2 regions of the Brachybacterium sp. GU-2 genome follow, and region 1 is predicted to be linked to the other one. Evidence: predicted binding sites of a transcription regulator. Region 1 holds the regulator's gene; the other holds the start of a gene.
What was found. The regulator HrcA, encoded in region 1, represses chaperone genes, less so after heat shock. The targets are predictions, from matches to a motif close to TTNGCACTCGNNNNNNNCGAGTGCNAA.
Positions count from the first base shown of each region.

Region 2: the regulator HrcA is predicted to act here: its motif matches at 1,183-1,209, upstream of groES (co-chaperone GroES).

Region 1 is NZ_CP133037.2:203,669-207,020, reverse strand. It holds partial or broken gene RBL05_RS00975 (16S rRNA (uracil(1498)-N(3))-methyltransferase) at 1-111, opposite strand, end outside; gene dnaJ (molecular chaperone DnaJ) at 125-1,243, opposite strand; gene hrcA (heat-inducible transcriptional repressor HrcA) at 1,315-2,316, opposite strand; gene RBL05_RS00960 (DUF3097 domain-containing protein) at 2,460-3,352, shown strand, end outside.
Region 2 is NZ_CP133037.2:1,399,451-1,402,802, reverse strand. It holds gene RBL05_RS06460 (metallophosphoesterase family protein) at 1-487, shown strand, start outside; gene RBL05_RS06455 (hypothetical protein) at 572-736, opposite strand; gene groES (co-chaperone GroES) at 1,367-1,663, shown strand; gene groL (chaperonin GroEL) at 1,667-3,256, shown strand.

The sequences.
Region 1 (3,352 bases):
GACCTTGGCCGCGTGGCGGCCCTCGTCGCCGGCGAGCTCGAGCTGGTCTCCCTCACGGGCGGCGGCGAGGGCCTCGTCGAGGATCAGGAAGCCGGGCGGGGTGGTGGGCACTGGCTCTCCCGCCTCAGAGGTTCAGGCGCTCGCGGAGCTTCGCGAACGGGCCGCCGTGGTTCTTGGGACGGGTGGCCTCGTCGCCGCGGAGGGCGGCGAAGCGCTCGAGCAGCTCGCGCTCCTCGTCGGTGAGCGCGGTGGGCACGTCCACGTCGAGCACCACGCGGATGTCGCCGCGGCGCTCGCGGCGCAGCGGGGTGACGCCGAAGCCCTTGAGGACGATCTCCTCGCCGGGCTGGGCGCCGGGGCGAATGTCGAGCTCCTGCTCCCCGTCGAAGGTCTCCAGCGGGATCGTCGCGCCCAGCGCGGCGGTCGTCATCGGCACGGAGACTGTGGTGACGAGGTCGTCGCCGGAGCGGTCGAACATCTCGTGGTCCTTGACGGACAGCTCCACGAAGAGGTCGCCGGAGGGGCCGCCGGCCTCGCCGGTCTCGCCCTCGCCGCGCAGCTGGATGCGGGTGCCGTTCTCGACGCCGGAGGGGATGCGCACGGTGACGGTGCGCTCGGTGGCGGTGCGGCCGTGGCCGGAGCAGCCGGTGCAGGGGCTCTCGATCACGTCGCCGTGGCCCTCGCAGGTGGGGCAGGGTGCCATGGTGACCATCTGGCCCAGCAGCGACTGCTGGACGCGCTGGACGTGGCCGGAGCCGTTGCAGGCGGTGCAGCGGGTGGGGCTGGTGCCCGGCTCGGCGCAGGAGCCGGAGCAGCGCTCGCACAGCACGGCGGTGCGGAAGGTGACGTCCTGCTCGGTGCCGAAGACGACGTCGCGCAGCTCGATCTTCACCCGGCGCAGCACGTCGCCGCCGCGGCGCTGCCGCGGGACGGGGCCCTGGTTGCGCCCGCGCATCCCGGAGGCTCCAGCGAACATGTCGAAGATGTCGTTGAAGTCGAATCCGGCGCCGCCGCCGGGGAAGCCGCCCATGCCCGGGCCGCCGCCCATGTCGTACTGGCGGCGCTTGTCCGCATGGGAGAGGGTCTCGTACGCCTGGGAGACCTTCTTGAACTTCTCCGCCGCCTCCGGGTCCGGGTTGACGTCCGGGTGGAGGGTGCGGGCGAGCTTGCGGTACGCCTTCTTGATCTCTTCGGTCGAGGCGTCGCGGGAGACGCCGAGCAGCTCGTAGTAGTCGTCGTTCACAGGCGTGGGTCCTTCACAGGGGTCGGAGGTCGGTGACGGCCGGCGACGGGCGCGCAGGCCCGCCGGCGCGGTCATTCGAGGAATCGGGAGACGTAGCGGGCGATCGCCTGGACGGTCGAGATCCCGGCGGCGTAGTCCATGCGGCTGGGGCCGAGGATCGCGAGGTGGGAGCCGGCGTCGTAGCCCGCGCCGACGAGCGCGGCCTGGTGCAGCGCCCGGTCGTGGAGCTCGGAGCCGATCCGCACCTGCACGTCCCCCGGCGAGACGTGCATCTCGGTGAACAGGCGCAGCAGCACCAGCTGCTCCTCGAGGACGTCCAGCAGCGGCTCGACGTCGCGGGCGAAGTCCTCGGCGGAGCGGGCGATGTTCGCGGTGCCCGCCATCATGATGCGGTCCTCGGCGCGGGTCGCGGCCAGCGCGGTGAGCGCCTCGGCCACCTCCGCGGCGGCGGGCCGCTCGGGGACGGGCAGGGACTCGAGGTAGTCCGTCAGCGGCCCTGCGAGGTCGGTGACCTCCCGGCCGGCGACGGCGCGGTTGAGCTGGTCGCGCAGCGCCGCGTAGTACTCGGCGGGTCGGCCGGCGATGACGGGGACGGTGCGCTGGTCCACCCTCCCCGACTCGGTGATCAGCACGACCAGCAGCAGCGAGTCCGCGACCTTCACGAGCTCGACGTGGCGGATGCGGGCCTGGCGGCGGGCCGGGTACTGCACCATCGCGACCTGCTGGGTGAGCTGGGCGAGGAGGCGCACGGTGCGGGCCAGGAGCTCCTCGACGTCCCCCGCGTCCTCGAGCAGGGTGCGGATCGCCCGCTTCTCGGCGGCGGAGAGGGGCTTGACCATCGCGACGTGGTCGACGAAGGCGCGATATCCCTTGTCGGTGGGGACGCGGCCGGCGGAGGTGTGGGGCTGGTGGATCAGCCCCTCCTCCTCGAGGACGGACATGTCGTTGCGGACGGTCGCCGCGGAGACGCCGAGCTCGTGCCGCTCCAGCAGCGACTTCGAGCCGACGGGCTCGCGCGTGGAGACGTAGTCCTCGACGATGGCGCCGAGGATCTGGAGCTTGCGGTCGTCCATGTCGTGCACCTCCTGCCGCGCGGTCCGGCACCGGGGCGTCCCGGCGCCCGGGTCTCCCTGGACATTGGCACTCTCCCATGCCAAGTGCCAATCGTACGCGTCCGCGGCGTGCTTCGCAGGGAGGCGTTCGCCACGGGGCTACAGTGTCCGCCGTGTCCACCCCGCCTGCTCGCTTCCCCGACCGGTACGGCGCCGATGTGCTCTCCTCCGGTCCCCCCGCCCATCACCGCCGCCGCCCGGTCGGCCGCGAGGTCCCCGCGCAGCGCGACCTCGTCGTCGAGGAGGCCTCGACCGGCTTCACCGGCGCGATCACGCGCGTGGAGAAGACGGCCGGAGAGCTGATCGTCGAGCTGGAGGACGGCCGCGGCCGACGCCGCACCTTCCCGCTCGGGCCGGGCTTCATGATCGACGGGCAGCCCGTCGTCCTCACCCGCCCGCAGGCGGCGCAGAAGGCGCCCGTCCGCAAGCGCTCCGCCTCCGGCTCGGTGTACGTCGAGGGGGCGAAGGCGCGCACCGCACGTGCGTCGCGGATCTGGGTCGAGGGCACCCATGACGCGGAGCTGGTGCAGAAGGTGTGGGGCCACGACCTGCGGATCGAGGGCATCGTCGTCGAGCAGCTCGAGGGCGCCGACGACCTCGCAGAGCGCGTGCGCGAGTTCGGCCCCTCCCCCGGCCGCCGGCTCGGGATCCTGGTGGACCACCTGGTGAAGGGGTCGAAGGAGTCCCGCATCGCAGCCGAGGTGATGGCCCTGCCGGGCGCCCGCGGGAACGTCACCGTGCTCGGCCACCCGTACGTCGACGTGTGGCAGGCCGTGAAGCCCGCGCGCGTGGGGCTGAAGGAGTGGCCGCACATCCCCAGGGGGACGGACATCAAGGTCGGCTCCCTCGCCGCGCTCGGCTGGCCCCACGAGGACAAGGCCGACATCGGCCTGGGCTGGAAGCGGATCCTCTCCACGGTCCGCTCCTACGCCGACGTCGAGCCGACGCTCTCGGGGCGCATCGAGGAGCTCATCGACTTCGTCACCGTCGACCAGGG
Region 2 (3,352 bases), 1.2 Mb from region 1:
CGTCCCCGGCGCCGGCTACGGGCACCTCGATCCCGAGCAGCTGGACTGGCTGCGCGGAGTCCTCGCCGAGCCCGCGCCCGGCGGGACCGTGCTCGCGATCCACCACCCGCCGCTCGTCGCGGCGACCCCGCTGCTGCGCGGCCTCGACCTCGACGGGCTCGACGAGCTCGCCGCCGTGCTCGACGGCTCCGACGTGCGGATCGTGCTCTCGGGCCACTACCACCACGAGATGACCGGCGAGATCGCCGGGATCCCGGTGCACGTCGCCCCCGGGATCACCAACGTGGTCGACCCCGTCGGGGCGGGCGCGGACGAGCAGTCGCTCGCTCTGTCCGGCGTGAGCCTGGTGGAGCTGGGGGAGGGGGCGCCGCGCGTGGTCAGCTCGGTGTTCCCGAACGCCGGCGACACCCTCGCCGATGCGGAGCGCCCGGTCTACCGCTTCACCCCCGATCAGGTCGCGCAGATCCTCGAGGCCGCCGGGCGGTGATCCGCGGCCCGGACATGCACGACGCCCCTGCAGGCACTGCCTGCAGGGGCGTCGGCGGCGGCGCAGGGCGCGCGCCTGAGGAGATCAGTAGCCGAAGCCGTAGGGTCGGATGCCCTGGGAGCCGTGACGGGCGACGGAGGCGGTGGCATCGGCGCGATGGTCGCGGTGCGTGCCCGTCTCGACGATGTCCTGCGCGAGCTGGTCGTCGCCGCGACGGAGGGCGGAGCGGAGGGTGCGGATGAAGGCCATGGAGGATCTCCTCGGGTTCGGAGGGGTGTGAGCGTTGCGGACGGGCCCTGGATCGCAGGTGCGCCGTCGGTCTCGACATCCCCAGTCCTATCGCGCGCGGGGGCGTGGCGTCACGCCTTCGGGGACGACAAGTTATCGGGTTCACAAGAAGGGTGTGACCTGGGCATCCCACGAGCCTTTCGGGGTGCGGGGGCGGGCGAAGCAGGGGTTGTGGTCTTCGGGCTCGGAGCCTCGACGTCGACCCCGAGGGGGCTGCGCAGCACAAGGGAGAAGGAGCGGAACGGGAGGTGCGGCAACCGGGTCGTCGTGAACTCGGTCGCCGCGCTCTCCGGAGTCGCGGAGCCGGCGGAGTCAGGGCACGGCGTGCACGCGCGTGGCTTTCTCTTGGCGCGTGGCCTGCGGCGACGCGCGCAGCGCGACGCATCGAGCCGACACCCCGCCCAGATTTAGCACTCGCCTTGCGTGAGTGCCAGCCGTCGTCCTACAGTGGGTTCCGTTGGCAGTCGACGGCCGAGAGTGCCAGAAGCTGCTACGAGGGACCCGCCCCGGTCGGCACCGCGACGACGATCGGACCCGGGACCCGACCCCGAACTCATACAGAGTCAGTCTCTTCATGAAGGAGTGAGCCGCATGTCGGTCTCCATCAAGCCCCTCGAGGACCGCGTCGTCGTCAAGCCGCTCGAGGCGGAGCAGACCACCGCCTCCGGCCTGGTCATCCCTGACACCGCGAAGGAGAAGCCCCAGGAGGGCGAGGTCGTCGCCGTCGGCGCCGGTCGCTTCGACGACAAGGGCGAGCGTGTCCCCATGGACGTCAAGGTCGGCGACAAGGTCGTCTTCTCCAAGTACGGCGGCACCGAGCTCAAGTACGGCAACGAGGAGTTCCTGGTCCTCGGCGCGCGCGACATCCTCGCGATCATCGAGGCCTGAGCCATGGCCAAGGAGATCCTGTACAACGAGGACGCGCGCCGCGCGCTCGAGCGGGGCGTGGACAAGCTCGCCAACACCGTCAAGGTGACGCTCGGGCCCAAGGGCCGCAACGTCGTCCTCGACAAGAAGTGGGGCGCCCCCACCATCACGAACGACGGCGTGACCATCGCCCGTGAGATCGAGCTCGAGGATCCCTACGAGAACCTCGGCGCTCAGCTCACCAAGGAGGTCGCGACCAAGACCAACGACGTGGCCGGCGATGGCACCACCACCGCCACCGTCCTCGCCCAGGCCATCGTGCACGAGGGTCTGCGCAACGTCGCCTCCGGCGCGGCGCCCGCCGCCCTCAAGCGCGGCATCGAGAAGGCCGTCGAGGCCCTCTCCGAGAAGCTCGGGGAGATCTCGACCCCGGTCGACGGCAAGGCCCAGATCGCGTCGGTCGCCTCGGTCTCCAGCCAGGACCGCGAGATCGGCGACCTGCTCGCCGAGGCCTTCGACAAGGTCGGCAAGGACGGCGTCATCACGGTGGAGGAGTCCTCCACCACCGCGATGGAGCTCGACTTCACCGAGGGAATGCAGTTCGACAAGGGCTTCATCTCCCCGCACTTCGTCACCGATGCGGACCGCCAGGAGGTCGTCCTCGAGGACGCGCAGGTGCTGCTGCACCAGGGCAAGATCTCGGCCGTGGCCGACATCCTCCCGCTGCTCGAGAAGGTGGTGGAGAGCGGCAAGCCGCTGTTCATCATCGCCGAGGACGTCGACGGCGAGGCCCTGTCCACGCTGGTCGTCAACAAGATCCGCGGCGCCTTCAAGGGCGCGGCCGTCAAGGCTCCCGCCTTCGGCGACCGCCGCAAGGCCATGCTCCAGGACATCGCCGTGCTCACCGGCGCCCAGGTCGTCACGTCCGACCTCGGCCTGGACCTCAAGACCGTCGACACCGACGTGCTCGGCCACGCCGGCCGCGTCGTCGTCACCAAGGACTCCACCACCATCGTGGGCGGGGCCGGCGACGACCAGGCCGTGGCCGATCGCGTCGCGCAGATCCGTGCCGAGATCGAGAACACCGACTCCGACTGGGATCGCGAGAAGCTCCAGGAGCGCCTCGCGAAGCTGGCCGGCGGCGTGTCCGTGATCAAGGTCGGGGCTCACACCGAGGTGGAGCTCAAGGAGAAGAAGATGCGCATCGAGGACGCGGTCTCCGCGACGCGCGCTGCCATCGAGGAGGGGATCGTCGCCGGCGGCGGCTCCGCCATCGTGCAGGCGTCCTCCGTGCTGGTCGACGACCTCGGCCTGACCGGTGACGAGGCCGTGGGCGTGCGCGCCGTGGCCCGTGCGGTCGTCGAGCCGCTGCGCTGGATCTCCGAGAACGCGGGCCTCGAGGGCTACGTCGTCGTGGAGAAGGTCAAGGAGGCTCAGGTCGGCACCGGCCTGAACGCCGCGACCGGCGAGTACGTCGACCTGGTCTCCGCCGGCATCATCGACCCGGTCAAGGTCACCCGCTCCGCGCTGCGGAACGCGGCCTCGATCGCAGGCCTGGTGCTGACCACCGAGACCCTGGTCATCGAGAAGAAGGACGAGGACGAGGAGGACTGATCCTCCGAGTCGACGATCGGCGTCCGTCGATCGCGTCCGACCCGACGGGGCGGGCGGTGCGGGGAGACCCGCGCCGCCCGCCCCGTCGTCTTGCGC